DNA from 3 places in the Psychrobacillus sp. FSL H8-0510 genome. Region 2 is predicted to be linked to each of the others. Evidence: riboswitches for the same ligand, from Rfam matches in the RefSeq annotation. Region 2 holds a riboswitch; each other region holds the start of a gene.
The links. Region 2 has a riboswitch for S-adenosylmethionine ahead of MHI40_RS00970 (O-acetylhomoserine aminocarboxypropyltransferase/cysteine synthase family protein). Riboswitches for the same ligand answer to the same signal wherever they lie in the genome.
Positions count from the first base shown of each region.

Region 1: another riboswitch for S-adenosylmethionine. It lies ahead of MHI40_RS16090 (bifunctional homocysteine S-methyltransferase/methylenetetrahydrofolate reductase); the one in region 2 lies ahead of MHI40_RS00970 (O-acetylhomoserine aminocarboxypropyltransferase/cysteine synthase family protein).
Region 3: another riboswitch for S-adenosylmethionine. It lies ahead of MHI40_RS18825 (cyclase family protein); the one in region 2 lies ahead of MHI40_RS00970 (O-acetylhomoserine aminocarboxypropyltransferase/cysteine synthase family protein).

Region 1 is NZ_JBBOYZ010000001.1:3,159,983-3,170,598, reverse strand. It holds gene kynU (kynureninase) at 13-1,290, shown strand; gene kynA (tryptophan 2,3-dioxygenase) at 1,305-2,135, shown strand; gene kynB (arylformamidase) at 2,148-2,774, shown strand; gene MHI40_RS16105 (hypothetical protein) at 2,851-3,288, shown strand; gene MHI40_RS16100 (protoporphyrinogen oxidase) at 3,474-4,865, shown strand; gene MHI40_RS16095 (nuclease-related domain-containing protein) at 4,983-5,933, shown strand; SAM riboswitch class I at 6,174-6,283, shown strand; gene MHI40_RS16090 (bifunctional homocysteine S-methyltransferase/methylenetetrahydrofolate reductase) at 6,355-8,214, shown strand; gene metH (methionine synthase) at 8,195-10,616, shown strand, end outside.
Region 2 is NZ_JBBOYZ010000001.1:182,638-193,253, forward strand. It holds gene MHI40_RS00915 (lysoplasmalogenase) at 1-160, opposite strand, end outside; gene MHI40_RS00920 (SDR family oxidoreductase) at 323-1,081, opposite strand; gene MHI40_RS00925 (TetR/AcrR family transcriptional regulator) at 1,226-1,804, shown strand; gene MHI40_RS00930 (NADPH-dependent FMN reductase) at 1,955-2,557, opposite strand; gene MHI40_RS00935 (DoxX family protein) at 2,575-2,976, opposite strand; gene MHI40_RS00940 (RDD family protein) at 3,188-3,601, opposite strand; gene MHI40_RS00945 (M3 family oligoendopeptidase) at 3,616-5,313, opposite strand; gene MHI40_RS00950 (DUF2087 domain-containing protein) at 5,473-6,228, shown strand; gene MHI40_RS00955 (GIY-YIG nuclease family protein) at 6,248-6,592, shown strand; gene MHI40_RS00960 (YdcF family protein) at 6,674-7,261, opposite strand; gene MHI40_RS00965 (glycerol-3-phosphate acyltransferase) at 7,276-7,917, opposite strand; SAM riboswitch class I at 8,075-8,189, shown strand; gene MHI40_RS00970 (O-acetylhomoserine aminocarboxypropyltransferase/cysteine synthase family protein) at 8,302-9,594, shown strand; gene MHI40_RS00975 (homoserine dehydrogenase) at 9,725-10,616, shown strand, end outside.
Region 3 is NZ_JBBOYZ010000001.1:3,684,719-3,695,334, reverse strand. It holds gene rluF (23S rRNA pseudouridine(2604) synthase RluF) at 1-170, opposite strand, end outside; gene MHI40_RS18850 (DUF4003 family protein) at 262-1,227, shown strand; gene MHI40_RS18845 (acyl-CoA thioesterase) at 1,279-1,752, shown strand; gene MHI40_RS18840 (hypothetical protein) at 1,773-2,150, shown strand; gene MHI40_RS18835 (hypothetical protein) at 2,259-3,065, shown strand; gene corA (magnesium/cobalt transporter CorA) at 3,612-4,574, opposite strand; SAM riboswitch class I at 4,777-4,879, shown strand; gene MHI40_RS18825 (cyclase family protein) at 4,974-5,711, shown strand; gene MHI40_RS18820 (BCCT family transporter) at 6,110-7,585, opposite strand; gene MHI40_RS18815 (hypothetical protein) at 7,829-8,188, shown strand; gene MHI40_RS18810 (M55 family metallopeptidase) at 8,422-9,246, shown strand; gene MHI40_RS18805 (ABC transporter permease) at 9,259-10,194, shown strand; gene MHI40_RS18800 (ABC transporter permease) at 10,194-10,616, shown strand, end outside.

The sequences.
Region 1 (10,616 bases), 3.0 Mb from region 2:
GAGGGAATTACTATGGAACGAAATACTTCACTAGACTATGCCCAAAAATTAGATGAGCAAGATACTTTAAGGATGTATCGACACGAATTCTATGTCCAACCAAATACCATTTATATGGATGGAAATTCCCTTGGGTTACTCTCTAAGCGAGCAGAAAATTCAGTATTAACCCTACTAGATTCTTGGAAAGAATATGGAATAGATGGCTGGACAAAAGGGCAGTATCCTTGGTTTTATTTCCCTGAGTTATTAAGTGAGATGTGTGCTCCACTAGTAGGAGCCTCAAAGGACGAAGTAATTATAACGGGCTCTACAACGGCAAACTTGCATCAGTTGGTTGCTAGTTTTTATCGACCCGAGGGAAAGCGTACGAAAATAGTTGTGGATGAACTAAATTTCCCATCTGATATATATGCTATTAGTAGTCAGCTGTCCTTGCATGGATTGGATGTTAAAGACCATATGATAATGGTGAAAAGTCGAGATGGCTATACGTTAGAGGAAGAAGATATTATTAATGCGTTGACCGATGATGTGGCTCTAATAGTACTACCTAGTGTGCTATATCGAAGTGGTCAAGTATTAGACATCCAATTGCTCACGGAAGCGGCGCATAAGCGCAATATTATTATTGGTTTTGATTTGTGTCATTCAATAGGATCTGTACCACATGAGTTAGATAAATGGGATGTAGATTTTGCTTTTTGGTGTAACTACAAGCATCTGAATGGTGGACCTGGTGCAACAGGTGGCTTATATGTGAACCGTAAGCATTTCGGAAGAAAGCCTGGATTAGCAGGGTGGTTTGGGTCAGATAAAGAGAAGCAATTTGATATGTCTACCCAAATGGTACCAGCAGCTGATGCTGGTGCGTATCAGATCGGGACTCCTCATATACTAAGCAGTGCACCATTATTAGGTTCGCTAGAGATGTTCCAAGAGGCTGGAATGGAAGCAATTCGTGAAAAATCATTAAGACTTACCGATTATCTGATGATGTTAATTGATTTGGAGTTGGGTGAGTATAATTTTGTCATTTCTAATCCGCGTGAATCAGAAAAGCGTGGGGGTCATATCTTTTTAGTGCATGAAGAGGCGGCTCGTATATGTAAAGCGTTAAAAGAGCATCAAGTCATTCCCGATTTTCGTTCACCTAATGGTATTCGCCTGGCACCAGTTGCATTGTATAACTCGTTTGAAGACGTTTGGAATACTGTGCAGATTTTAAAAAGGATTATGGAGGAAGAGCTGTATAGAAAATATGAAAACAAACGTGATGTCGTTGCTTAATAAGGAGGGATGATATGCAAGATGAAAAGAAGGAAAGTGGCATTCATACAGATTTTAGCAATGATATGACGTATGGGGAATATTTGCAACTGGATAATTTATTGGCTAGTCAGAACAGATTATCTGGACATCATGATGAAATGCTTTTCATCATTATCCATCAAGTTAGTGAACTTTGGATGAAGCTTATCCTACATGAATTGACTAGTGCCATTCATGCTATTCAGGCTGATAAGATGCAATCTGCCTTTAAAATGCTAGCAAGAGTGACGAAAATTCAAACACAAATTATTCAAGCTTGGGATGTTCTTTCTACATTAACACCGGCAGAGTATCTAGAATTTCGAGATAAGTTAGGCAAGGCTTCTGGATTTCAATCTTTTCAATACCGACAAATCGAATTTGCTCTTGGCCATAAGTCCAAACATATATTAAAGATTTACGAGCAAGATGAAGAATTGCATAGAGAATTAGAAAGTGCTTTTCTTGCACCGAGTATTTATGATGTTTCGATTCAAGCATTAGCTAGAGCGGGGTTTCCGATAGCTCCTTCATTATTGAATCGAGATTATTCCATTTCGTATGTGGGAGATGAATCAGTAGCCAATGCATGGAAGGAAGTTTATCAAAACGTCGATCAACACTGGAATTTATATCAACTAGCAGAAAAGCTAGTAGACGTGGAAGACTGGCTTCAACAGTGGCGCTTTCGTCATATGAAAACGGTTGAAAGAATAATAGGATTTAAGAAAGGCACTGGGGGATCTTCCGGTGTGAATTATTTACGACATGTATTAGATCATCGTTTTTTCCCGGAACTTTGGGATTTACGCACTAATTTATAGGGGGTCACGGATATGAATAAGGAATGGATCGATATTACACAAACTATCTCTACTAGAATAGCTACATGGCCAGGAGATACACTCTTTGAATATGAACTAACCGCTACAAAGGATGATGGTGGTGCTGCAAATGTTGGGACGATTACAGCAAGTTTGCATACTGGAACACATGCAGATGCCCCATTTCACTATGTAAGTGAAGGGAAAACGTTAGATATGCTAGACGTTAATATGTATATTGGTCGTGCCAAAGTGGTGAGTGTCGTTGGGGCTACGGAAATTGGTAGGGAGGAGTTAGAAGGGTTTGATCTAACAGGTGTAGAACGTTTGCTTTTAAAAACGACGAATACTGCATCTCCTGAAAAATTTCCAGACAGGATTAATACGTTGAAGGAAAATATTGGCCCTTTTTTAAAGGAAAAGGGTATCTATCTCATTGGCACCGACCAACCTTCCGTGGACGGTATCGAAAGTAAGGAACTATTAGCTCACCATTCGCTGTTTAACAACGATGTATTTATAATTGAAAATCTTTTGCTCGAAAAGGTAGAACCAGGTGATTATGATTTAATCGCTCTGCCCTTGAAAATTGAAGGGGCAGATGGAAGTCCCATACGAGCTGTGTTAAGAAAAGTATAATACCAAGGGTAGATATAGCACTTAGAAATGCTAGTCTATCCATTTTTTCTTTTGGTTCTATTAAGGAGGAGCTTGAATGAAAAGATTTTTATTTATTTTCCTTTCAACGGTAATAGTTGGAGGTGTTTTTTATATGGGCATGGATTATCAAATGCGATTAAGAGAAAGGTCAGCGATAGTATTTGATATTAAACCTTTTATAATATTTACAAGTATTTTCTCTATTTTTATGGGAATGTTGTTACGATTACCTAAATTGATCATAGAAATTAAAGATAAAAAGAGATGGTCGATTGATTGGGTAAAGGTCCTTGTAATTGGAATCCCATCTATTTATATCGCTATGATTCGGCTTCTGGCTATTGTTTATGGAAAGAATTTGTTATTTTTCAATGAAGTAACGCTATTAGGTGATTTTACATTCACGTATATAGCAGGAGTTATATTTGGCTATGTTTTGTTAGACAGTCTGAAAAGCAATGATTCATCAAATGATAAGGGTAAATTAGCATAATAGTGAATTCAGTCGATAAAAAAGCCTTGTTATTATACAAGGCTTTTACTAATGGAGATTGTTTCTTTAGAATTAGTTTTTCTCTATTTGTTCATAATTTACCTTCTCGTAGTGAGGTAAATCATATCCGATAATTTTAAAAACGCTTATACTAGTTATATGAAGTGAAATAAGGAGTGGTTATGTTGAAAAGAATAGTAGTTATAGGCGGAGGCATTACAGGCCTTTCAACGATGCATTATTTGCAGAAACTCAAAAAAGAAATGTCATTAGATATAGAGTTAGTGTTAGTTGAAGCAAATGAGTATTTAGGTGGCAAAATCCATACCGTACTGGAGAATGACTTTATCATGGAGGTTGGGGCAGATTCAATCGTTGCAAGAAATGAATCCATCATTCAGCTAATTGAAGAGCTTCAACTAGAAGATGAAAAAGTGTACAACTCAACAGGCATTTCATATATTTACACAAATAATGAGCTCCATGCGATTCCTGCAGATAGTGTTTTCGGTATCCCTGCAAGTATCGAGTCGTTAAATAGCAGTACGCTAGTATCCGAATTAGGGAAAAAAGAAGCGTTAAAGGATTTAGAAATACCAAATGAAATTTTCACAAAAGAAAGTTCTGTCGGATCATTTTTAGAATATTTCTTAGGGAAGGAATTAGTGGAAAAACAAATTGTTCCTGTGTTATCTGGCGTATACTCGGGGGATCTAAATAAGCTTTCTATCGCTTCAACATTGCCATACTTAATCGATTATAAAAACAAATACGGCAGTATAATGAAAGGGTTAGAAGAAAACAAAGCGCAATTCCAGGCCTCAGCAAATAAGAAGTTTATTTCCTTTCAAAACGGACTTTCTACACTTATCGATCGCTTAGAGGAAGTGCTAAGCCACTCAACAATTATTAAAGGTGTGGCAACGAAGAAAGTAGAGAAGAAAGATGATTATTATTCGGTTTTACTGACTAACGGAGAAACGATTGAAGCGGACAGTGTAATACTAGCAACTCCTCATAACGTGGCGCAAGTAATTCTTCAGGATGAAGAGTTGGATACGGACTTTAACAAACTGAAAAATTCCTCCCTTATTAGTGTGTATCTTGGTTTTGATATTCCAGACGAGCAGCTCCCAGCGGAGGGAACTGGTTTTATCGTTTCGGAAAATAGTGATGTGAGATGTAATGCATGTACGTGGACAAGTCGGAAATGGACGCACACATCAAAAAATAATCAGTTATTAGTTCGTATGTTTTATAAGAGTTCGAACCCGGCTTTTGAGAGCATGAAGAACATGAGTGAAGACGAGCTAGTGGAAGTGGCGCTTCAAGATATTGAAATGAGCTTGAAATTAACGGGCAAGCCTGAAGTCATAGAAGTAACAAAATGGAACGAGCAAATGCCGAACTATCATTTAGCACATGGAGATGCGATTCAATCATTAACAGCTAAAATGGCAAATGACATGCCAAACGTCTTGTTAGCTGGCTGTTCTTATTACGGAGTTGGGATTGCGGCTTGTATTAAGAATGGCAGAGAAACTGCAGAAAAAATCATAAATTCAATAGTACAGTAAATTACGGGACCAAAATTCACTTTTGGTCTTTTTTTTATGGGGAAAAAGGAATAGTTGCATTTTTAGTGGAATTTACAATTTCTTTTATTGTGCTACGATGCGGGTGGAGGTGGTTGGTTGATAGTAAAAACACGTACGGAGGAATATAGCTATATAGGTCTTCAGTTATTGAATCGACGATTACATGAGTCACATGAAATGAAGGAATTGATTCATTCCAAAATGCATATGGCATTGGCTGGTATTCATGGAGAAGTTAGAGTAGACGGAGTGTTTAGTAAATATTCATTTCCTTTTGAATATGTGGTATTGCACGATGTGAGTTTAGAATCATATGGAAAGTTCCAGATTGATACAGTCTTTTTCACGCAGTATTTTGCGGTGGTTTTGGAGAGTAAGAATATAAGTGGGAAGTTGAGCTTTAAGCAAAACCCCTCTCAATTAGAAAGAGAAAATGAAGAAGGTAAAGTGGATGTATTTGAAAGTCCAGAGGTTCAGATTGAAAGGAATATTTTTTTACTCGACGAATGGTTAAAACAATATGGTGTGACGATTCCTGTTTTTGGAGTAATTGTATTAACAAATTCCAAAGTTCGAGTTATTGAGCCCCCCACAAAATACAACGCTATTCTCCATCAAACAATTCCTATCTATCTAAGAAATATTCCTCGAGAAAGAAGGTATATATCTAGAAAAGAGCTGCATAAATTGAGTACAGAAATTTTAAAGAGTCACAAAACGTACTTCCCATACCCGATGTGTAATCGCTGGGGTATTAACCCAAATGATTTACAAACTGGAGTGTGCTGTGAAAAATGTGAAATGTTTGGGATGGTAAAAAGGAAGAATGGTTGGAACTGTATACGTTGTGGTCATGTAGATAGGCTTGTTCATGAGAAAGCCATTCGAGAGTGGTTTGTTTTGATCGGGAATACGATTAATAATCGGCAGTGTCGAAAATTCCTTCATATAAACTCTCATCATGTAGCATCTAGACTTCTCCAATCTATGGATTTAATTCGAACTGGAACATCCCAGAGTAAAATAGAGTATAAATGGAAGTGGTGAAGCGTATTATTGGAGAATCGATCGATCGAGAGGAATAATCGATCGATACACATCGAAAATCGATCGACCACCACAAAAAATCGCTCCATCGTCGTCCATAATCGATCAATCATCACGATAAATCGATCGATGAGGACGATCCAACCTCAAAAGCGGAGTATATAGAAAGTTCAAAATATACCTTGACGCTTTAGTTGAATAAAGGTACGATATGTCTAATTAGAAAACTGAATAGTGAAATTCTTATCAAGAGAAGCCGAGGGACTGGCCCTACGACGCTTCAGCAACCAGCCATTCATTTGGTCAGGTGCTAAATCCAGCAGACTTTGCAAAAGTTTGAAAGATGAGAAGGTGGTATCTTGCATACTAGTAAAGCCTTCTTTTCATAGAAGGCTTTTTTATATGGGAGGATGAAGGCACTATGAGTTTATTGGAGAAGTTACAGACATCTATGCTGACAGCAGACGGGGCAATGGGGACACTTCTGTACTCTTATGGAATTGACTATTGTAATGAAGAGTTAAATATTCAAAAACCGGAAATTATAGAGAAAATCCATCAGGATTATATTGCGGCCGGAGCAGATATTATTCAAACGAATACATACGGAGCAAATGCTATTAAGCTTGCTCGCTATGGACTAGAAAATCAAGTGAAAGAAATAAATGAAGCTGCTATTCAAATTGCGAAAAGAGCTGCCGCGTCTGGAAACCAATTCGTCCTCGGGACTATTGGGGGGATTCGAGGAATCCGAAAAAGTGATGCTACACTCCAAGAAATTATTCATTCACTCGACCAACAAGCAATCCAATTGTTAGCAGGAGATCCAGATGGTCTATTACTTGAAACCTATTATGATTTCGAAGAGCTAAAGACTACTATGACTTATCTTCGTACACTAACCGATATTCCGATAATAGCTCAAGTATCTATGCATGATCCGGGTATTTTGCAAAATGGCTTACCTCTAAATGATGCGCTGCATGAGCTTGAAACAATTGGAGCCAACATTGTGGGAGTCAACTGTCGACTAGGTCCACATCATACAATTCAAGCATTTGAAGGAGTAAAGCTGCCAGAAAAGGCATTCTTATCTGCTTATCCAAATGCGAGCTTACTGGATATAGATGAAGGACGTATAGTTTACGAATCCGATGCTGAGTACTTTGGTAAAGCTGCATTATATTTGAGAGATGCAGGAGTGCGCTTAATAGGTGGTTGCTGTGGAACGACACCAAAGCATATTGAAGCAGTGAAAAGACATATTGGGCATTTAACCCCTATTACCAATAAAGTAGTAGAGACAAGAAAGCCTATTATTATTCAAGATGCTAAGCCAACTAATACCCAAGCTCTACATGAAAAAGCGAAAACAGAACGGACCATAATTGTTGAATTAGACACTCCCCGTCATCTCGATACGACTACATTCATGGAAGGTGCAGAAAAGCTATATGCAACTGGAATTGACGCGGTGACAATGGCGGATAATTCATTGGCTTCTCCACGAGTTAGTAATATGGCGATGGGTTCGATGTTAAAACACCAAAAAAATATTAGACCACTTGCTCATATTACGTGCCGTGATCGTAATTTAATTGGTCTTCAATCTCATTTGATGGGACTAGATGCGCTCGGAATCCATGACATTCTTGCAGTTACTGGAGACCCAACTAAAATTGGGGATTTCCCTGGGGCGACAAGTGTTTATGATGTATCAAGCTTAGAACTGATTCAACTAATCAAACAATTAAACGAAGGTATTTCTTTCTCAGGAAAGTCGCTACGGAAAAAGGCTAACTTCTCTGTAGCAGCTGCTTTTAATCCGAATGTTCGTGTGCTGGACCGTGCAGTGAAGCGACTAGAGAAGAAAATTGAGTGTGGGGCGGATTATTTCATCACACAGCCTGTCTATTCGAAAGAAAAAATCCATGAGATTTACGAAGCGACCAAGCATTTATCAACCCCTATTTTCATCGGAATTATGCCACTAACCAATAGTCGAAATTCTGAATTCCTTCACAATGAAGTCCCAGGCATAAAATTGTCTGAAGAGGTGCTAGAGCGTATGCGTTTATGTGGAGAAGATAGAGTGCGAGCTACTGCAGAAGGTATTCAAATATCGAAGGAATTAATCGATACCGCAGCGGAATTATTTAACGGAATTTATATTATTACACCATTTTTCCGTTACGATATGTCTCTAGAATTAATTCATTATATTCAAGAGACTGACCGGGAGAAAGAGAGAGGATTCAGCTATGTCCAAACATCTAATTGAGCAGCAGCTCCAACAAAGAATACTAATTATTGATGGTGCAATGGGAACGATGATACAAAATGCAGATCTTAGTCCTGAAGACTTCGGAGGGGAAGAATACGACGGTTGTAATGAGTATTTAAATATCGTCAAACCAGATGTTATTGAACATGTTCATCGTGAATATTTAGCTGCTGGGGCTGATATTATTTGCACGAATACATTTGGTGGAACCCCAGTCGTGTTAAATGAATATGATCTTGGTGCTCAGGCACATGATATAAACTTTCGAGCAGCCCAGCTTGCTAAAACATGTGCAGATGAATTTTCTACATCTGACTGGCCACGATTTGTAGCTGGGGCAATAGGGCCAACGACTAAAACACTATCGGTTACTGGTGGTATTACGTTTGACGAACTTACAAACGACTTTTATGTACAGGCAAAAGCACTAGTAGAAGGTGGAGTAGACGTTATTTTACTAGAAACGAGCCAGGATATGCTGAATGTGAAGGCTGCGACAATTGGTATCCAACAGGCTTTTACTGAGCTAAAGATAGAACTACCTATTATGATTTCTGGAACGATTGAACCGATGGGAACGACACTTGCAGGGCAGAGTATTGAAGCATTCTATATTTCCATCGAACATATAAAGCCACTTTCTGTTGGATTGAATTGTGCTACCGGACCAGAATTTATGACCGATCATATCCGTTCGTTATCTGAGCTATCAGATGGATATGTTAGCTGCTATCCTAATGCTGGCTTACCAGATGAGGAAGGGCATTATCACGAATCTCCTGAATCACTTTCTAAAAAGCTGAGAGGCTTTGCGGAAAAAGGGTGGTTGAATGTTGTTGGTGGATGCTGTGGAACTACTCCAGCTCATATTCGAGCAGTACGAGAAGCGGTAAAGGATCTTTCACCACGTAAACCCGTAGAAGCAGGTCATGGGCATGTAGTATCAGGGATTGAGCCTCTTCAATACGACGAAACGATGCGGCCACTCTTTATAGGGGAACGAACAAATGTAATTGGCTCTCGAAAATTTAAACGTTTAATTGTAGATGAAAAATTTGAGGAAGCCTCTGAAATTGCTCGGGCACAGGTAAAAGGTGGAGCTCATGTTATCGATATTTGCCTAGCAAATCCGGACCGCGATGAACTAGAGGACATGACTAACTTTATGAAAGAGGTAGTGAAAAAAGTTAAAGTGCCACTTGTTATTGATTCGACTGATGAAAAGGTAATTGAAGTTGCACTGAAATATTCCCAAGGAAAAACAATTATCAACTCTATTAATTTAGAAGATGGAGAAGAGCGGTTTGAAGCTGTAATGCCTTTAGTGAAGAAATACGGTGCGGCAGTTGTAGTTGGCACAATTGATGAGATAGGAATGGCGGTTACAAGACAGCGAAAGTTAGAAATCGCAGAACGTTCATATGATTTATTAGTTAATAAATGGGGGCTTGCGCCAGAGGATATTATCTTTGATCCACTCGTATTCCCAGTAGGAACAGGTGACCAACAATATATTGGGTCAGCAGTAGAAACGATTGAAGGGATTCGCCTCATTAAAGAAAAACTGCCAAGAGCACTAACTATTTTAGGAGTAAGTAATGTCTCCTTTGGTCTTCCACCCGTTGGTCGAGAAGTATTGAATGCAGTCTATTTATATCATTGCACGCAGGCTGGTTTGGATTACGCGATTGTAAATACCGAGAAACTGGAGAGATATGCGTCTATTCCTAAACAAGAAATCGATATGGCCAATGAGCTTTTGTTTACGACTACTGACAAAACACTTGCTGATTTCACAGATTTTTACCGAGATAAAAAGAAAGAAAAGACTGAAGATGATATACCCAAAACTGTACCAGAACGGCTTGCCTATTATGTTATTGAAGGTACGAAGGAAGGACTTATCCCGGATTTAGAAGCGGCACTTCAAATGTATGATGCACCACTAGATGTTATTAATGGTCCATTAATGAAGGGGATGGCTGAGGTAGGGCGACTGTTTAATGACAATCAGTTAATAGTTGCAGAGGTTCTTCAAAGTGCGGGAGTGATGAAGGCTTCTGTTGCATATCTGGAGCAGTTCATGGAGAAAAAAGAGGATGACTCTGGTAAAGGGAAAATCGTCCTTGCGACTGTAAAAGGCGATGTGCATGATATAGGTAAAAACTTAGTTGATATTATATTGAGTAATAACGGATATAAAGTAATCGATGTGGGGATTAAAGTAACTCCAGCCACTTTAATAGAGGTAATCCGGAAAGAAAAGCCTGATATGATCGGACTTTCAGGGCTCCTTGTAAAATCTGCACAGCAAATGGTCATCACTGCTCAAGACTTTAAAGAAGCAGGTATTGATGTGCCAATATTAGTAGGCGGAGCAGCACTTTCTCGTCGTTTTA
Region 2 (10,616 bases):
TTTTAGATTCTCCTCCAGATTGTAGAGAAGCAAACAAGATAATAAGTAGCATCGGAATAAGTTTGAAAATAATCTTTGTCGATACAGGGTCACTTGGAATAAAGAAAATATAAATAATACCCATAATTGCAATTAAAACCCCAATAATTTTGCTCCACATAAAACAAACACTCCCCTTTCTTATTAAATTCGTTACGGAAGATAAAACTTCCTCCACATTGTATGCGAATCTAAATAAAAAAAAGAACCAGCTGCCATAGTGAATAGGGCAACTGGTTGTATTTCTGATTGGTATTGTCTTGTGGAAGTTGAGCTTTATTTATTAGTAAGCAGTCCAACCAGCATCAGCGGCAATAATTTGCCCATTAACGAAGCTTGATTCATCAGAACCTAAGAATACTGCAAGTTGTGCAATTTCTTCTGGTTGACCGACACGTGGCATAGTACCGCTACCTGTTTGCTGACGACCCATACCGAATTCAGAAAGGCTAGTCATAGAATTTTGAATATTAGTCATGACGCCACCTGGAGCGATTCCGTTACAGCGAATCCCTGAGTTAGCGTACATATAAGCTGTATTTTTAGTTAAACCAGACACTGCATGTTTAGATGCTGTGTATGCTGCACCTGCGCGAGCACCACGTAATCCACCTGCAGAAATGTTGTTAACGAATACTCCATGTCCTTGTTCTAAGAAAATGTTAGTTGCTATACGCATTGCACGCATAACGCCAGTAGTATTCACTGCGAATAACTGATCCCATTTTTCATCAGTAATTTCACCAACAGGCTCCATTCCATCCATGATCCCAGCGTTATTTACTAAAATATCTAATTTACCAAATGCTGCTTTTGTTTCAGCGAATAAGTTTTCTAAATCAGCAAGTACTGCTACGTTTGTACGGTTAGCGATTGCTTCTCCGCCAGCTGCTTTAATAGCTGCTGCCACAGTTTCTGCACCTTCTAAATTGTAGTCGGAAACAACGACCTTTGCGCCTTGTTTTGCATAAGCCTCAGCGATAGATTTCCCCATCCCAGAAGCAGCGCCTGTAACGATAGCTACTTTGTTTTGTAATCTCATAATTATTTCCTCCTCATATGTTATTATACAGTTGTACAATAACAGTATAGTTTAAAATGAAAACGTATTCAATCAACAGTTATCGCAATAGTTGTACAATATCAAACACATATTGCAATAAGTGTTCGATAAGGAGAGATATTATTGAAAACAAAAGATTTAAGAGTCGTGAAGACAAAAAAAGCTATCTATCAAGCATTAACTCATATATTAAAAAACAAAAGTCTGACTGATATTAATGTGTCCGAGCTTTGTAGACAAGCCGGTGTAAATAGGGGGACTTTTTACTTCCACTATGAGGAGGTTGGAGATGTTTTTAAGGAATTTTTTGAAGAGGTCATTTTAGATTTGCAAGAATCTTATAAAGAACCATATAAATACATTTCTGCACTTCAATTAAAGTCTTCAGTTTACAAAAATCTAGATCCAAAAACAGTTCGTATTTTTCACCATGTCAAAAAGTACGAAGACTTTTACCGTATTATTTTATCAGATAATGTGTCTACAACATACTACTACATGTTTTTTGATGCAATCCGTTCGAATTTTATAGAAGATAGTAAAATAGGGGAGTATGATGAATCTAAAAAATTTGTATATTCTTTTATGACAAATGCAATAATTGGTTTAATTATTGAATGGCATCGAAGTGATTTTAAAGAGTCCGTTGATGACATGAACATTCATTTAGTTCAAACATTGAATGCGATAGCGAGGAATTAGTGAACTTAGTATATATGGTATTTCTCATATTTGAAGAATAAAAGAATAAGTGGAGAAATAAAGAAGGTTAAAAAGTTGTACAAAAAAGACTCATCCGAGAGGATGAGTCTTTTTAATCAAAACTTAAACTTCTTGTAAAGTATTGCTTAATTACTTGCGTACAGTTTTTAAGGCAGTTGTCCAAGGGATAACTTGATCTAGCATTTGGTTTACTGAATCAGCTTGTACTGCTGCTGGTTTGAAGTCTGTCCCATTTTCAAAGTCTGTAAACAAAGATAGTGCTGGATGTACACGTACATGCGCTACTAGTAATTCACTTAAAATACCACGTAAATGCTCGGTTGCTCGAGCCCCACCTACTGAACCGTAAGATACGATTCCTGCTGCTTTGTTGTTCCACTCTTCACGTAAATAATCTAAAGCATTTTTAAGTGCTCCTGTGATTGAGTGATTGTATTCTTGAACGATGAATACAAATCCATCTTGTTTTGCAATGGCTGCTGACCAAGCTGCTGCACCTGATGCGTCGCCGCCTGCTTCACCTAATAGAGGTAATTTGAAATCTGCAATGTCAATAATTTCATATTCTGCGTCTCCACGCTTGTCGGCTAACTCTTTTACCCATGCTCCAACTTGAGGACTAACGCGTCCTTCACGTGTACTTCCTAAAACGATACCAATTTTCATCATGTCATTTCCTCCTGTTTGCTCTTCATTTGAATTTAATCCGAATATTTTTTTCATAAAGCTCATGTTTATACCCCAAATCTTTACTTATTTTTTTGTGACAGTTTTTCATCAAGTGATAAGTTAATTGGATTAACTAAGACAAAGTAAATACCGATAGCCAAGTAGACTAGTTCTAATTCGTATCCAGCGGATACACCATCGCCTAATAATCCGAATGATAATTTCGCTGAGAAAATTGCTCCTAGCATTATTACCGCAAATAGCCCGCTAATTACTCGTGTTCCTAGTCCAACTACCAGTAATGCTCCACCGACTAATTCAATAATCGCAATTGCGTATGCTAGAGAACCTGGTAAACCAAGGAACTCAAAATATCCAACGGTATTTGAAATACCACCTTGGAATTTTGCTATGCCATGTATTAAGAACATAAGTCCAAACACGACACGTAAAATAAGTGTTGCAAGTTGTTGCTTCTTCATAATAAAAAAATCCTCCATTTAAGTTACTTAACGTAACTTACTATAATATAGTTATTAACTAAATACAATACATTTGATTACAAAAAGTAATCATATAAGCGAAAAAAATGATTTTCTGCTTATTTATCAGAAAATCAATGAGTAAGAAAGCTATAGAAATGTAAGGAAATCAACTAAAAACAAGCATTCTGATGAATGCTTGTTTTAAAAACTATTTTTGCCAAGGAGGATAGAAAGTTACATAAGTTCCTGCTATAAAATCATGAATTGCTCGTTTATCTTCACGAATACCAACCATAAAAGCACTAACAATAGCACCAATGCCAAATGTAAAACCATAGATAATACCGGCTATTAAGTGACGTTTAATCATTATCCAAAAGTTGACGTCAGTTTCATCGATATTCACAATACGAATACCAAGAATTCTCTTACCTACAGTGTATCCAACCCAAAAGACAGGTAGTAATATAAAATAAAGATATGACCCTATAGTAGTAAACCATGTATTGCTTTCTCCAAGAATAAGGTAACTAATGATAGCTAGTGGAGCCCCCATAATAATACCATCGAATAAACTAGCACCAAACCTAATCCAAAAGCCAGCAGGATTCAATAACTTCAACTCCTTTTAAATGCCTATAATGCAGAGTCATCCACGCTATTTAAATATTCTTCAATCGAGCCAATAACGGATTCCACACAACCTTCCTCGAATGGAGAGATCAAATTAGCTTCTGCTACTAATTTAGTGAAAGATGTCGACCCACCAAGCTGACAAAGATGTAAATAATCCTTCCATGCAGCTTCGTGATCCTCTCTTGAACGCTTCCAAAATTGGAATGCACAAATTTGAGCAAGTGTGTAGTCAATATAATAGAATGGGCTAGCAAAAATATGTGCTTGGCGTTGCCACAACCCACCTGCCTCATAATAACTATTACCATCGTAATCACTGTGAGGTAAATAAACTTCCTCGATTTTCTTCCAAGTAGCTTTACGTTCAGCGGGGGTCATCTCTGGATTTTCATATACAGCATGTTGGAATTCATCGACTGCCACACCGTAAGGTAGAAACAGCAGTCCACTACTTAAGTGAGCAAACTTATATTTGTCTGTTTGATCCTTAAAGAACAATTCCATCCAAGGCCATGTGAAGAATTCCATACTCATCGAGTGGATCTCACATGACTCATAGGTCGGCCATACATACTCAGGGATTCCAATGTTACGACTTGTATACACTTGGAAAGCGTGACCTGCTTCATGCGTTAATACATCAATATCTCCAGATGTTCCATTGAAGTTAGAGAAAATATAAGGAGATTCATAGTTATCGATAAACGTACAATAACCACCTGCTTCTTTTCCCTTTTTCGCAACTAAGTCCATCAATTCACGGTCAATCATAAATTGGAAGAACTCCGCTGTTTCAGGAGAGAGCTCCTCGTACATTTTCTTGCCGTTTTCAACAATCCACTCCGGAGAACCTTGTGGTGTTGCGTTCCCACTTAAGAAGTTAAAAGGCTCATCATAATACTTCAGACTGTCTACGCCTATGCGTTTTGCTTGTCGCTCATAAAGTCTAGTTGCAACAGGAACGATAAAATCACGGACCTGATCACGGAATTTTTTTACCATCTCTGCATTGTAATCGATACGGTTCATACGAATATAGCCGAGCTCTACAAAGTTCTTGTACCCGAGAGTTGTTGCTATTTCATGGCGTACTTTTACTAGTTGATCATAAAGGTCATCAAATTTCGCTTCATTTTTATGGAAAAATCCACTACTAGTCTCTTTTGCTTTTTTACGAGTATCACGATCGGTAGATTCAGCATATGGTCCCAGCTGTGCAAGTGTTAATGTTTCCCCGTTAAATTCTACTTGTGCGGAAGCAACTAGCTTCGAGTAGTCGGATGCAAGCTTATTTTCTTTTTGCATAAGAGAAATAATTTCCGGTGAGAATGCCTTAATCTGATAATCTGCCAAATCGAATAGTTGATTGCCCCATTTATCCTCCAGTTCATCTCGAAAAGGTGATTCAACCAACGCTTTGTAGTATTCAGTAATCATCTCTTCAATTTCAGGATTCGTTTCATCAAAATAATCACGCTCTTTTTGATAGAACTCATCATTAGTATCGATAGATGCACGAATATAAACTAAGTTTGCTTGTGTAGAATAATCATTGCGAAATGCATTGATATTCTCGATTGCCTCATTCTGTTCTGCTACAGAAGAAGCTTCTTTAAATTTTGTTAATAACTCTCTAAATGTAGATTTGTCTTGTTCTAAATTTGGACGTTTATATTCATAATCGTTAAATGTAACCAATGGAATTCCCCTCTCTATCGTTTCGCTTTACGAAACTCCTTATTCATATTGTTTATTATTTTCAGATAAATTGCAACCACATTTTTACATATTGATAATTTACAAACGTTATTATATAATGTTTGTAAATTAATAAACAAAGATTGGTTGTGTTTGTATATGGAAGTGTCAGAATTACTTTGGAGTGCCTCCTCAGAACAGTTAAAGTCAGGGTATGCTGAAGAAGACGAAATGTATATTTGTATTATGTGCGGTTTTAAAGTTGAAAAGGGATTCATTTATCCAAAGAATAATATGTTATATGAAGCAGAAAAATTCATGAAGCATCATATTGAAATGGAGCATGACTCTGTTTTTCAATATCTAATAGGGCTTAACAAAAAATTTACTGGCTTAACCGAACATCAAAATAGCCTATTACGCCTCTTTTATGAGGGTAGAAGTGATGCAGAAATACAAACAGAGTTAGGAATTGGAAGCTCTTCTACGATTCGAAATCATCGTTTCGTATTAAAGGAAAAGGAGCGACAAGCAAAAGTGTTTTTAGCGATGATGGAAATGTTAAAGGCAAAAGACAATCATGCACCGACATTTTTACCGCTTCATAAGACTGCAACGATGGTGGACGATCGGTATAACATCACGCAAGAAGAACAAAAAGATATCGAAAGTAAATTCTTCCCAGACGGAATAGATGGACCTCTTATGAAATTTCCGAGGAAAGAAAAGCAAAAACTAGCAACCTTAAGAGTTCTGATCCAAAGATTTGAAAAAGGAAAAACTTACACAGAGAAAGAAATAAATCATGTACTAAAGAATGCTTATGAGGATTTCGTAACATTAAGACGTTACTTAATAGAGTATGGATTTTTGGCCAGACAAGACGATGGTAGTGCGTATTGGGTGAAAAACTAAGTAGAAGGATGGAATATAAATGGATCGCAAAAAAGAATTAAAACAAGAATATAAAGAAATTAAAATCGAGGGCGGAATTTACGTCATCACAAACAAACGAAACGGTAAAAAGTATGTAGCTTCTACACCTAATTTTAAAACGTTGAATGGGGTTAAATTTACATTAGAAAACGGACTCCATTCAAATAAAAATCTGCAAAAGGACTGGACTCAGTTCGGCAAAGATAATTTTGACATAGAGCATATGGAGATTATTAAAAAAGAGGAAACTGAAAGTAGGGTAGGCAAAAAAGAATTAGAAAGGTTATTGGAGAAATGGTTAGAAAAACTACAACCTTTCGGTGAAGAAGGGTATCATAGCTAAAATGAATTTTATGGAATAGTAAAAAGATGGGTATCAAGAAAATAACACGATAATTACTTAATACCCATCTATTTGTAACAATCAATTCCCCAAAATATATGCCTTTAACAACGCGACACGTTCTCGCGTACGAACCTTGAATTCAACCACTTTGGGAGTTTTAGCAGCCACGACATCTGATTTCCATCCTAGTTTACTTGCTAGTACTTTGGATCGTTGTAAATGGTAGTCGCTTGTTATAAGGGTGACGGAGTCGATATTACTGGGTAGTAATTCTTGTGAGAACAGTAGATTTTCATATGTTGAGGTGGCTTTGTCTTCTAAGATGAGTCGATCTTCGGCTATGCCATTTTCCAATAGAAAATCTCTCATCACCACGGCCTCTTCGATATCTTCATCGGGACCTCGTCCACCTGAAAGTACTAATTTTACATGGGTATATTTTTGGGCATACGCAAGAGCAGCCTCCAATCGATACTGTAAAGCAAAAGAAGGGATATTCCCTTTTTTCACTTTGGCACCAAGCACAATAGCATATTGATTGGTGCCATCTGCCTTTGGATTTTGACCATTTTCAAGCCAATTACTCGTGAGAACCCATATCCCAATTCCACTAGAAATAATCACTACTAATGGGATAAGCACGATCCACCTCATTTTCTTCTTCATGATATTCACTCATTTCATACAGATGGTTTCTTCTTACTTAAGAAAGTGGAGATTCTCATCTCTTCCTTTCGCATTAAACGACGGAAATTCTCGAGATGTAGTACAACAGCCATCAAAAATAGGAATCCGGCAATAGCCATTGGCCCTACTCCTTCTGCAAACCAAATGGATGCACCGATAAAAACAAAGTAAAAAACAAACACACCAATTAATAAATAGTCCGTTAATAATGTAGTTCCGATTAATAATATAAGTCCGATTAAACCAAGCGGCCAGCTAAGAGCAAGTAGTACACCAATAAGGGATGCAGTGCCTTTACCACCTTTAAATTTAGTGTAAAGAGGGAAGTTATGTCCAAGTATTACAGCAGCACCTGCACTATATAGCAGGATGTCCTGTTCCACTATCGAAAAATGTGCGTACTGTGAAACCCAAAAACCCGTCCCAATTACGACTATAACTCCCTTTAAAATATCAATTATGGCAACTAAAATGCCATATTTTGCGCCAAGAACAATAGCTGCATTTGAGGCGCCAGAATTTTTTAAGCCCTCTTTTTTAATATTTACCCCACTCAGATACTGAGCTATTTTAGAACCGTGAATGGACCCAACAAGATAACTGATCACAAGGATACAAATCATCGGAATGAGCATTTTTTTCACCCCCATTAACTTCAATATATTAAACGAATGAAAAGATGAGAAGTTTCAGAATTTTAAAGTATATGTTTTTTAATTATTCAAAAAAGTATTGACAAATAGATTGGTAGAAATCTATACTGTGTAACAAGATGGAAAACTAAATCTAATACTCTTATCAAGAGTGGCGGAGGGAATAGGCCCTACGATGCCCGGCAACCAACAAGTTCTCAACTTGGAAAGGTGCTAAATCCTACAAATTCTAAATTGAATTTGGAAGATAAGAGGAGGAACATGCGAATTTGCACCCTCTTCTTAATTGAAGAGGGTTTTTTGTTTGTTCTAATCCTCCCTCGCCTCCATAAGCGTCCATCTAACTACATTTTAGGAGGAATTCAAATGACCAATCTACAAAAAGAAACACTACTTTTACACGGTGGCCAACAACCAGATCCAGTGACTGGATCACGAGCAGTACCCATTCATAAGACGACATCCTTTGTATTTAGAGATACAGAACATGCACAAAACCTATTTGCTCTTGCAGAAACAGGTAATATCTATTCACGTATTACGAATCCAACTGTGGATGTATTTGAACAACGAATTGCATTATTAGAGGGGGGAACGGCAGCAGTTGCATTTTCTTCAGGAATGGCAGCTATCGCATTTTCTATATTAAACATTGCAGGAGCAGGAGACGAAATTATTGCTGCTGAGAATTTATACGGTGGTACGTTTAATTTATTTGCTCATACATTGCCGCGATATGGTATAACGGTGAAATTTGTAGATTCTACAGATCCAGAAAATTTCCGAGCTGCTGTGACAGATAAAACGAAAGCATTTTTTGGAGAAATTATAGGAAACCCAAGCTTAAATGTATTAGATATAGAAAACGTAGCAGCCATTGCTAACGAAGTAGGAGTGCCTTTACTTGTAGATAGCACATTTGCTACTCCATATGGATCGAACCCTATTAAGTACGGTGCTCATGTCGTAATTCATTCAGCGACTAAGTGGATTGGTGGTCATGGTACTACGATTGGTGGAGTTGTAGTAGATGGAGGAAACTTCAATTGGGACTCCGAGAAATTTCCAGGATTCACACAACCGGATGTGACCTATCATGGTCTAAGATATGGAATAGACGTTCCAAACGTGGCATTTGCAGTGAAATTACGCGTTCAATTGCTTCGTGATTTTGGTCCAACTTTAAGTCCTGAAGCAGCATTTTCCTTTTTACAAGGACTAGAAACACTTCATTTACGCGTACCAAAGCATAATGAAAATGCACAAAAAATTGCGGAGTACTTAGAAAGTAACGAAGAAGTAACTTGGGTTAACTACTTAGGTTTAGAAAGTCATCCCTCCCATGAGCTTGCTAAAAAGTACTTACAGAATGGTTTTGGTTCCATCCTAACTTTTGGAGTGAAAGGTGGTAAAGAGGCAGGTCGTAATATTATCGATAATATTGAAATTTGGTCGCATGTAGCTAATGTCGGGGATGCTAAATCGCTAATAATCCACCCTGCATCTACAACACATCAGCAGTTAACTCCTGAAGACTTGGTGAAATCGGGCGTTACAGAAGACTTAATTCGCTTGTCTGTTGGACTAGAGGCGGTTGAGGATTTACAGTCTGCCCTTGATAAAGTACTTGTGGGAAAAACAAATGTCCTCTCTAGATAGAATTTTATTGATAATTGAGTAAAAATGGGCTACAATATGTAAAATAGTTCTTCGTATATGAATGCGATTAGATTTTACAAATTGAAGCAAATTGGAACTCAATTGTGCAAATTCAGTTGGAGGAGATAGCATGGCGACGATAAAAGCAGCAATCCTAGGTTTCGGAACAGTCGGGCAAGGGATTTACAACATTGTAAATGAAAAAAGAGAAGATCTGAAAAAGTCTTTAGGATTAGAACTAGAAATTAGTGCGATCCTCGTAAACAATGTTGGAAAAGAAAGAATGGCTACACCTGGTGTGTTAGTAACTGATAACTTTGAGGATATTATTAATATACCTGGACTCCAAGTGGTATTCGAGGCAATTGTAAATGAGGAACCGGCATATAACTACTTATGTAGAGCGATTGATAAAGGATGTCATGTAATAACAGCAAATAAAGTAATGTTCTCCAAATATAGTATTCCATTACATGAGCGTGCAAAGTCTCGTGGAGTATTTATAGGATATGAAGCAACAACAGCCGGCGGAGTTCCAGTTATTAAGACATTAAAAAATCTATTACAAGTTAACTCAGTGAAAAGAATCCAAGGGATCTTAAATGGTACGTCGAACTACATTTTGACACAAATGCGTCAGGATGAATGTCCATTTGATGACTCATTAAAAGAGGCGCAGGACCTTGGTTATGCAGAAGCAGATCCATTTAACGATGTGTCCGGGCAAGATGCTTTCCGAAAACTGATGATACTAAGCGCACTAGCGTTTAAAAAACAGCCCAATTGGAACGATGTTCGTGTAGTTGGTATTGATGAAATCTCATTAGAGGATGTCCGCAAAGCCAAAGAACAAGGACTACGTTATCGCCATGTAGCAGAAATAGAGCAAGACGAAAACGGTGAACTATACGCATCAGTTGGTCCACAACTAGTAGGGCCAGATCATCCATTATACTCAATAGAAGGTGTAAACAACGCAGTTGCACTAGATACAAACTATATTGGAACATTAACATTAGTCG
Region 3 (10,616 bases), 3.5 Mb from region 2:
TGCTCCACAACAATTTGTTTGCCATCAACTCGAACATCATCGCCCGCTTCAACCTTACTACCGAGTTCTGCAGTTTTTCCATTAATCACTACTCTTCCATCAGTAATCCACTTGTCGGCACCGCGTCTAGAAGTAATTCCTGCCTCACTTAGAAATTTATTAATTCGCATTATAGACACCTACTTTTCTTGATGCATTAATTATAACAAAAGTTGAAACTAAATTAGAGTAATAGCGTAAATTAGAAAAGGAGTGATTGGTATGACAGTTGAACAAAGATTAGAGCAAACATTTAATGCACTGAAAAAAACATTAGGTTGGACTGTAGATAAACGTATAACTTTGTCACTTGCAGGGTATTATGTAACTTTAGAAAAAGAATTTGATGAAAGTAGATATAAAGAAGTGTCTAGTCATTTGAAAAAAAGAGCTGGAATCTTTTCTGCTTTACGCTCACATTTACATCCTCTTTTTGTAGCAACTCTAGATGTATCAGGAGCAGATCCGGAACAAGCAGTAAATCTGTATATGGAAAAAGCAGATGCTTTAAAACAGTTTGGTATTAAAATGAATAGCTATACTTATTTAGCTGCTCTTATGATGTCAGATCAAAAAGAGCAGTGGCCATTTGAATTGAAGATGGCACAAAAGTTAATGGATGATATGAAGACGTATCATCGTTTTTTAACCTCTACAGATGACTACCCTTATGCAATGTTTCTAGGGAAGATGGAAGGCGATACTGCAGTTCGAGCGGAAACGATGAATCGCTATTATAAAGAACTAAAGCAACATAAATTCTACACAGGGAATGAACTACAATGGATGTCACAGGTTCTCACGTACTCTAACCCTGAATATGAAGAAAATATGGTGAATAGGGCAGTTATTATCCGCAATGGTTTGAAAAGCGTCAAAATAAAAACATCCGCAGCACAATATCCGATTATTGGATTTATGGCAGCTTTAAAATTAGATGAAGAACAACTGAACGAGGTTGTAACAACCTATGAATCCATTGCTAGTACGAAATTATTTTCATGGTACAAAGACTCGGCTCTTCCCATTGCTTTCGGATTATCTTTAAGATGCTCTAAAGAAGCTTATGCAAGTGCCGCAATTTCCATGGCAACTTCTCTAGAGCTTATTTTACAAGCACAGCAAGCAATTATGATTTCGACTATGGCAGCAACAAGCGCTGCAGCAGCAGATTCTGGCTCAAATTGATGAACATGCTATACTAAACATATACTATTTAGATTAGAGGAGTTAGAAATAATGAACACGAATCCAATGAGTCAATCAAGAACTATTCAAACACATTTAATATTGCCACCAGATACAAATCACCACGAAACAATTTTTGGAGGAAGAGTACTTGCTTTTATCGACGAAATTGCAGCGATATGTTCTATGAAACATGCACAAGGAGCTGTAGTGACAGCTTCTATAGATTCTGTTGACTTCCTTTCATCTGCTAAAGTGGGGGATGTATTAGAGCTAGAAGCAGTTGTTTCTTCTACAGGTCGTTCTTCCATGGAAGTTTATGTTCAAGTAACGTCCATGAACCTACTTACAGGGGAAGAAAAACTAACAACAGAATCTTACGTAACAATGGTTGCGGTTGACGACAATGGGAAACCTGTACCTGTTAAGGGCATACATCCAGAAACAGAAGAGGAAAAACGTCTATTTGAAACGGGACCTGCTAGACGCGCTCATCGTAAGCAACGCCTAGAAATGAAATACTAAAAGAGTAGGAAGTGGCTCAAGTGCTAAAACAAATTGATGACCTTTACAAATATTTGATGGTTATGTTGCTTGTCATATATTTGATCAATTCAATTTATCTTCAAGAAGTTACTATCACTTTCACGGCAATTATACTCGTAATCCTCTTGGAATTTAGTAAGCATCGGCATCATATTAAACAACTAACTTATTCGCAACTATCTATTATCGGTATCGTATTACTAGCAGGTATTGCAAGTATCATTTATCTGTTAGTAACGATTCAAATATTCTTAGAGCCCATAGGTCTTCCGGAAAAAATGGAGAGTGCTCTGTTCTTTGTATGTATAGTAATTGGGATATATATTTTATGGTATTTTATCGGTAAGCTATTTGGAAGAGCGTTGGAAAAACAATGAAAAACTGTAAGTGCATTGCTTAAAGCAGTGTGTTTACAGTTTTTTTGTTCAGTATTTTGATGGAACTATTTTGATAATTCTTCGTAAAGACTATTAGAGGTGAGAAACTTGAAACATATTTATGAAAAATCTGCTCAATATACAAAATTCGCATCTATAAGCTTAGTAGGAATATACATAGTTTTGCTTATAGTTTTCAAAGATGTTATGTGGCATGACTTTGAAACTCATCTTGCTGTTGGCTTTACATTACTTGTTTTATATAGCTCTTCTTTTTTGTTTCAACATGCTGCAGAAAAATTGCCTGAAGAGAAAAAAGTGGATAGCAATTATTACTCAGCTAGTTTTCCGATTCAGGAACTTAATTTCCAACGAGACGTTTCGTTAATTCCTCAGACTTATTTAGTCTCCGGTACAGGCGAACGGTTATATAAGATAAGTCCTACTGAAGAACAGCCCTTTCGAAGGAAACTATCCACATTTAGTATTTTCAAAATGGGAATGTTCTTCCCAGTTACTTATCAATTGATAACAATGGATGAGAAGGTAGTGTCTACGTTTACCATTTACAATAAGCTTAGATTTATGAAAATAAAGGTGCTAGATCATAGTCGTCTACACATAACTACTATTGTTATGCCACTAATTTCTTTAAAAAATAGAGCTATAATATTTGATGCAAATAACGAAAAACTACTTCAAATGGAAGCGAAAAGTGTATATGGAGACATTGACGTTGATGATTTAGGTGGTCAAAGATTAGCAGCATATCGGTTTGGAATTTTTCCATATGCTACGCATCCTGCATTTGAAGTCCAAGCAATGAATGTCCATGTCTCCCTTGCGCATAATTTAACGCACACAGAAAAACTAACTTTTACTGCATTGTTTTACTATTGGACAGCCAATCAATAAAAACGAGCAAATTCATCTAGAATTTACTCGTTTTTTTTTAAGAAAATATATGTTCTATACTCAATATGTGCCCAGGAAGTATATAAAAATGTAACGTGAACAATGAGTTAGGGTGACTTAAAAGAATGAATAATACTGCTGATTTCCGTTTCAGGTGGCCGCTTTCCGCGGGCGTTGCCACCTTCGACTGCAATCAAATGTGTAGTACTTAACTTTAAGATATTGCAGCCTTTCGGTTAGATGATATGAGTAGTACAAGCAGCTATTATAGTAATAAAATTGTCTGTTGAATTAGGGGTACTACTCTGTAATACTTTTCTCTAAACATACTTACCTAGTTCTAAGTGTTGTAGAAGGGCGACGGGCAGATAAATGCCATAAGATTACTGAAAAAAAGTGATATTGGTTGTGACCAAGTCACAACCAATATCACTAAAAATTCAATCGGTAATCATATAGCAAGACGTTTGTCCAAAGTCCCTCGAAAACGAAAGAAACAGTTTTCACTTCAAGGACCGGGCGCCTTTATACCTGGATTCTCTTATATTAATCTTTAAACAGATTAAACCACCCTTTGTATTTGAACCAACTAAGCATAGAAAAAGCGATGAGGACCATAGCACCGAGTACTACGAAATAACTATATTTCCACTCAAGTTCAGGCATGTTTGCAAAGTTCATACCGTATACTCCAACAATGAACGTTAAGGGTATAAAAACAGTTGATACAATCGTTAAGATCATCATGATACGGTTCATCCTACTAGAGTTTATCGACATATGACTATCACGTATATCAGCTGTCAGCTCTCGATTAGATTCAATCATTTCCGTCAGTCGTATTAAATGATCATAAATATCTGCAAAGTAGGTGTGTTCCGTTTGCTGTAAATTCATTCGTTCTGAATTTAATATTCTATAAAGTAAATCTCGCATAGGAATAACTGTACGTCTTAAACGTAACAAATCTCCTCGAAGATCAAACACTGAATCCATAGAAAAATGGCGCATATCATAAGATAGCTTATCTTCTACAGCATTTAAATAGCCTTCAATTTTATAGACAATCGGAAAATAGGCATCCACCACTTTATCGATGATATTATAAGTTGCATGGATAGCACCTCTATCCCAGCCCTGTGAATTTTGTCTAATACGCTCCCGTGCTTGCTCCATTTCATGCATCGGATGGAAATGAAATGACACTACATAGTCTTGACCAACAAATATGTCTAACTCTTCTGCTTCTAATGTTTCCTCATTGAAAGAATGTAAAACAAAGAAGTTATAACCATCATAATAGTCCACTTTAGGACGCTGTAGCCTTTGTAAGCAATCCTCAATAGCCAGTGGATGAAAATGAAAGAAAGAACTAAGTAAAAGTTCTTCTTCTTTAGTTGGCTCAGCAATGTCAATCCAGTACCATTCAAACTTTCTCCGTTTTATATCTTCTATAGGAAAGTCATTTACTATTTCATGATCGGTCGTTATGCCAATCGTATGGATCATACATATCCCTCTTTTCATCACTATCTCTTTTCATATTATCTCATAGTCTTCATATTATTAATGTACCTAAAAAACTGAGGAAATGAAAAGAAAATTATGATGCTTCCACCAATAAAGATGGTATATTCTAAATAAAATGAAAATAGTGGTTGACTTAGGTAATTTCTATTTGTATACTAGGTATTAATCAAATAAAACAACTTTCTTATCAAGAGAGGTGGAGGGACTTGGCCCTATGATACCTCAGCAACAGGCAAAAATTTGTACTGTGCTAATTCCAGAAGCGTTATGCTTGAAGATAAGAAGAGACTAATTCACCGATGACGTGTAAACCTCTTCTTGTTTCTAAGAAGGGGTTTTATTTGATTTTAACTATAAAAAATAGGGGGAGAAATCAATATGTCATCGGAATTACTAAAAGCATTCAACACATTGAAGGAAAAGCAGTGGGTAGATTTAACACACACATTTGGAGCTAATTCACCACATTTCGCTGCTTTTAAAGCAGCTGAAATCGACACATTGTTTAATCATGACGATGGATTCTTTGCACAAAGCTTTCAATTTGCAGGACAGTACGGCACGCATATAGATGCACCTATACATTTTGTAAGGGATACGCGTTACTTAGAAGAACTCGAATTGAAAGAATTGGTATTACCATTAGTCGTCATTGATCGGTCAAAGGAAGCGGCTGAAGATAATGATTTTACTTTATCGGTGGATGACATTTTCACATTTGAAAAAGCCCACGGAAAAATCGAAGAAGGCTCATTTGTCGCTCTTAGAACCGATTGGAGTAAACGTTGGCCAGACGAAAAGGAATTTAACAATAAGGATGCAGCGGGTAATAATCACGCGCCGGGTTGGGGATTAGAAGCTTTGAAGTTTTTATTTCAAGAACGAAAGATTAAAGCTATAGGACATGAAACATTCGACACTGATTCAAGTGCTGACTATCTAAAAAACGGCGCATTACACGGAGAATATTATGTGCTTGAACAAGATACTTACCAAATAGAATTATTGACGAACTTAGATAAGCTCCCTGCAACAGGAGCCATTATTTTCAATATCGTCCCGAAGCCAGAAAAAGCCTCTGGATTCCCAGTTCGATCATTTGCCATCTTACCATAGAAGGAGTGAGATAAATGGACAGTTCAAACAGCTATTCAAGCTCCATTTCGAGCGGACCATGTAGGAAGTTTGTTAAGACCAGAAAGTTTACTGGCGGGCTTTAGACTTCTTTGAACACAGAAGTAACTCAATATGTTCCGCTGGAGCAGTTGAGTATTAGTCCGCAATGCAGATTTGCTTCTAGACATCATGGTAATAAGCTTACAGAAGAACAGCATAGTTTGGAGTTAATCCGTGTAAGATCTCGACTACTTTCCATACTCATTTGTAGAATACTGTAGCTGAGTAAAAATATAACTTTCTTTCTCGGGTCTCATTTGATAATGAGAAAGAAAGTAAAGTTTTAAACATAAATGAAATGCCAAGGGAATAAACCCTTGGCATTTCATTTGTTTTCATTATTTTCTTTCTGCTTTTAAAGCCTTAAACAGTGAAATAATCATAAGTAACATTACGAATGAAAATGGTAAGGCGGCAATAATAATTGTATTTTGTAATGCTGCTAATCCATTAACGGATAACAAAATAATAGCGATTACGGATAATGTGATTCCCCAAGCGAGCTTCACTCTGTTCGGTGGAGTCAGTGACCCGTTGGTCGACTGCATACCAAGAACGAAAGTGGCAGAATCTGCCGAAGTAATGAAAAAGGAAGCAATTAATAACACAGCAAAAACAGAAATACCTGTAGAGAAAGGCATCACATGGAACATTTCAAAAATAGTCAATTCAGTAGATGCTTGTGCTAAATCAGCAATGCCTCTTTTCTGAAAGTCAATGGCTGTTGTACCAAAAGCTGAAAACCAAAATGTTCCCAGTAAAGTAGGTGCTACAAGAACACCTGTAACAAACTCACGTATTGTACGACCTTTAGATACTCGAGCAATGAACATACTAACGAATGGTGCCCATGAGATCCACCAAGCCCAATAGAAGATAGTCCAATTGTCTAGCCACTCTCGATTATGACCATTCAATGGGGATGTACGAAAACTCATTTGTACAATATTCCCTAAATAACCTCCGAAAGAATCTGTAAACATATCTAGAATCAGTAAGGTAGGTCCCATAATAACGACAAAACCAAGTAAAGCAAGAGCTAATAGTAAATTTATATTGGACAAATATTTTATCCCTTTACTTAATCCAGACCAAGCAGATGCTACAAAGAGGACGGTGACAACCGCTATAATGATAATCTGAGACGTAATGCCAATTTTGAAGCCAAATAAGTAATTTAAGCCGGCATTAATTTGAACAGCACCGAATCCAAGAGAAGTAGCAACGCCAAATGCTGTGGCAAAGACAGCGAGCACATCTACGAGAGTACCCCATGGGCCTTCCATTCGTTTGCCAAAAATTGGTTTCAAAGTGGAGGAGATTAAGCCTGGTTCCCCCTTACGGAATTGGAAGAATGCAAGAGATAATGCAACAACCCCATACATAGCCCAAACATGGAATCCCCAGTGGAAGTAAGTTTGACGAAGGGATTCTTTAAAAGCTGCATTCGTACCTGGTTCAGCTGTGGCAGGATCAATGGCAAAATGTGACAAGGGTTCAGCTGCCCCATAAAAGACAAGCCCAATTCCCATACCAGCAGAAAACAACATAGAAATCCAAGTAATAGTTGAAAATTGCGGACGATCTGAATCTTTTCCCAGTCGGATTTTTCCATAGGGACTAAAGATGAAGAAGATGCTTAATACTAACATTAGCGTCATAAGTAACATATAGTACCAACCAAATGATGAAGCAACGAAAGTTTTAATAGTACTAGTAATAGCTTCAAAACTTTCCGGGGCTAAAGCACCGTATCCAACAGCTAAAACTATTAAACCAATCGTTATATAAAATACCTTTGATAATTTTTTCATGTTTTCCCTCTCTCGCGTTTTTATCCTAAACGCTTAACTATACTAATAAAATATTATAGAATCAACCAAAATACTTATATTTATTCCTTATAGTATTACCATTTTAGCTTAGATTGAAACTTCTTCTTTCACAATAAAGCCTATCAAGCTGTTTTTATTTTTACTTAATGGGGATGTTTGTCTAGTTAGTTTCTTCTCCTCTTGCATTTACTAATAGTAGTGCAAGAAGGAGGTGAATTAACAATGAATCAACATCAACATCAACAACCCTGTTCCTGTAATCCTTGTCAACAAAAGCAGTGGCAACAACCAGCTGCTCAACCAGTTGTTTGTCCTCCGCAATACCGAGTGCGTGATTCGTTCTTACCTAGAATGCAGCCTGTTATCCATCCAATTGTAAATGTGAATAGAGAGCATATCGTAAACGTTCCTCAGCACTTTTACACAGTTACAAATCAAAATGTAATGGTACCCGGCAGTCAACAGGCATTTCCTATGCAACAAGGACAGTTTCCACAACAATCATTTGGTCAACCATACGGACAACAGTTTGGGCAACAACAATTCGGACAGCAACAGTTCTTCCCAGGTCAGAATAGATAATTCATCTGTATTCTAGTTTTCTTCGTTATGAAGAAAACAACAGCAAATGCCTTTATATCAAAGTGCATTTGCTTTTTTATTATGATTTTAATGTAAAGCTTTTCTTTCTAATCATTCGATACAATGTATCTATGTATTTAGATGTATTGTAATATTCAGTATATTTTGATAAAGTTTATAATTATTTCGGTTTCTAAAAGAAAGAGAAAAGTAGAAAGATATGGGGGAATAATATGAAGCTATTTTTATCGGTCGATATGGAAGGAATAACAGGTTTGCCAGATTACACGTTTGTAGAGTCCAACAAGCATAATTACGAACGGGCGAGACGTATAATGACTCAAGAAGCAAATGCCATTGTGGAAGGTGCTTTATCAAAAGGTATAAAAGAAGTACTAGTCAATGACAGTCACTCTAAAATGAATAATCTCCTGGTAGAAGAATTACATCCAGATGCTTCCTTAATCACAGGGGATTTTAAGCCTTATTCAATGGTGCACGCACTAGATGAAACGTATTTAGGAGCTGTTTTTGCAGGTTATCATTCACGGGCTGGACAACCCGGTGTAATGAGTCACTCGATGATATTTGGGGTTCGTAATATGTACATAAATGAAGTAGTAGTTGGAGAACTTGGATTAAATGCATTTGTAGCAGGATATTATGGTGTGCCAGTTATTATGGTGGCAGGAGATGACGGTGCGTGTAGGGAAGCGGAGGACCTTCTACCTGGAGTCGTGACTGCAGTGGTGAAGGAGTCTATTTCTCGTTCAGCTGTTAAGACGTTACATCCTTTAAAATCACAGGCCTTGCTTAGAAAGAAAATAGTGGAGGCTATAGAAAAACGAGATCAAATAAAGCCTCTAACTCCTCCTGAAAAACCAGTACTAAGAATTGAATTTGTAAACTATGGTCAAGCGGAGTGGGCGGCTTTAATGCCGGGTTGTGAAATTATAAAAGATACTACAGTGGTGGAGTTTAAAGCGAAAGATATTTTAGAAGCATATCGAGCAATGCTTGTTATGGTGGAATTAGCGTTACAAGCTAAATTCTGTTAAGGGGGCTTTTGAATGGGAAAATATATTGTTAAGCGTTTTATCATGATGATTGCGACAATTCTCATCATTGCTACATTAACCTTCGTATTGATGCACTTAATACCCGGTTCTCCATTTGAGGGAGAGCGGACGACTAATCCTACCATTCAAGCAAACTTAGAAAAATTTTATAAACTAGACGAACCCCTTCATATTCAATATTTAAGTTATTTAAAATCCATTGTCACATTTGACTTTGGGCCATCTATTAAGAAGCCGAATGAATCCGTAAATGAATTGTTAGCGCGGGGATTCCCGATTTCCTTTGAACTTGGGATGGCTACTATTTTAGTAGCTTTGCTTTCAGGGATCATACTGGGTACGATTGCTGCACTTCGACATAATGGTCTGGTAGACTACTTTGCCATGACATTTGCAGTAGTTGGTATATCTGTACCTAACTTCGTACTTGCAACATTACTTATTCAACAACTTGCTGTGACCTGGGACTTGCTACCGGCAGCAACCTGGTCTAGTCCGTTACATATGATATTGCCTATAATAGCCCTTGCAACGGGACCCACCGCTATTATTGCTCGCTTAACTAGATCTAGTATGTTAGAGGTGCTTACACAAGATTATATTAAAATGGCCCGTGCTAAAGGATTATCTCCCGTACGGATAATTGTTCGCCATGCATTAAGAAATGCACTTATGCCAGTTGTGACAATTTTAGGGACGATGCTTGCTGGAATACTAACAGGTACTTTTGTAATCGAGCGTATTTTTGCCATTCCAGGTATGGGGAAATATTTCGTGGAGAGTATTAATAATCGAGATTACCCCGTAATCATGGGTACAACTGTGTTTTATAGCGCATTTCTAGTGTTCATGCTATTCATTGTAGATATTGTCTACGGATTACTGGACCCACGTATAAAATTACACCGAAAAGAAGGGGATGCCTAATGACAAATTCACAAGAAGTAGTGTCCCCACAGCATGTAAAAGATGAGTGGTTTCAACCTCTACCAAAGAAGCATGGAGGAGCAGAAACGGTTGTAAGACCCTCATTATCCTACTGGAAAGATGCTTGGCGTCGATTACGAAAAAATAAATTGGCAATGGGTGGATTAATTTTTCTCATTTTATTGATGCTTTTCGCTATATTTGGTCCTATCTTTTCTCCATATTCGGTTACCGCTACTGATTACCCTAACCAAAACCAACCTCCATCCGCTGCTCATTGGTTTGGTACCGACGAAGCAGGAAGAGATGTGTTTACAAGAACCTGGTATGGCGCCCGTATTTCTATATTTGTAGGAGTAATGGCTGCGCTTATCGATTTCTTTATTGGCATTATTTACGGTGGTATTAGTGGTTATAAAGGT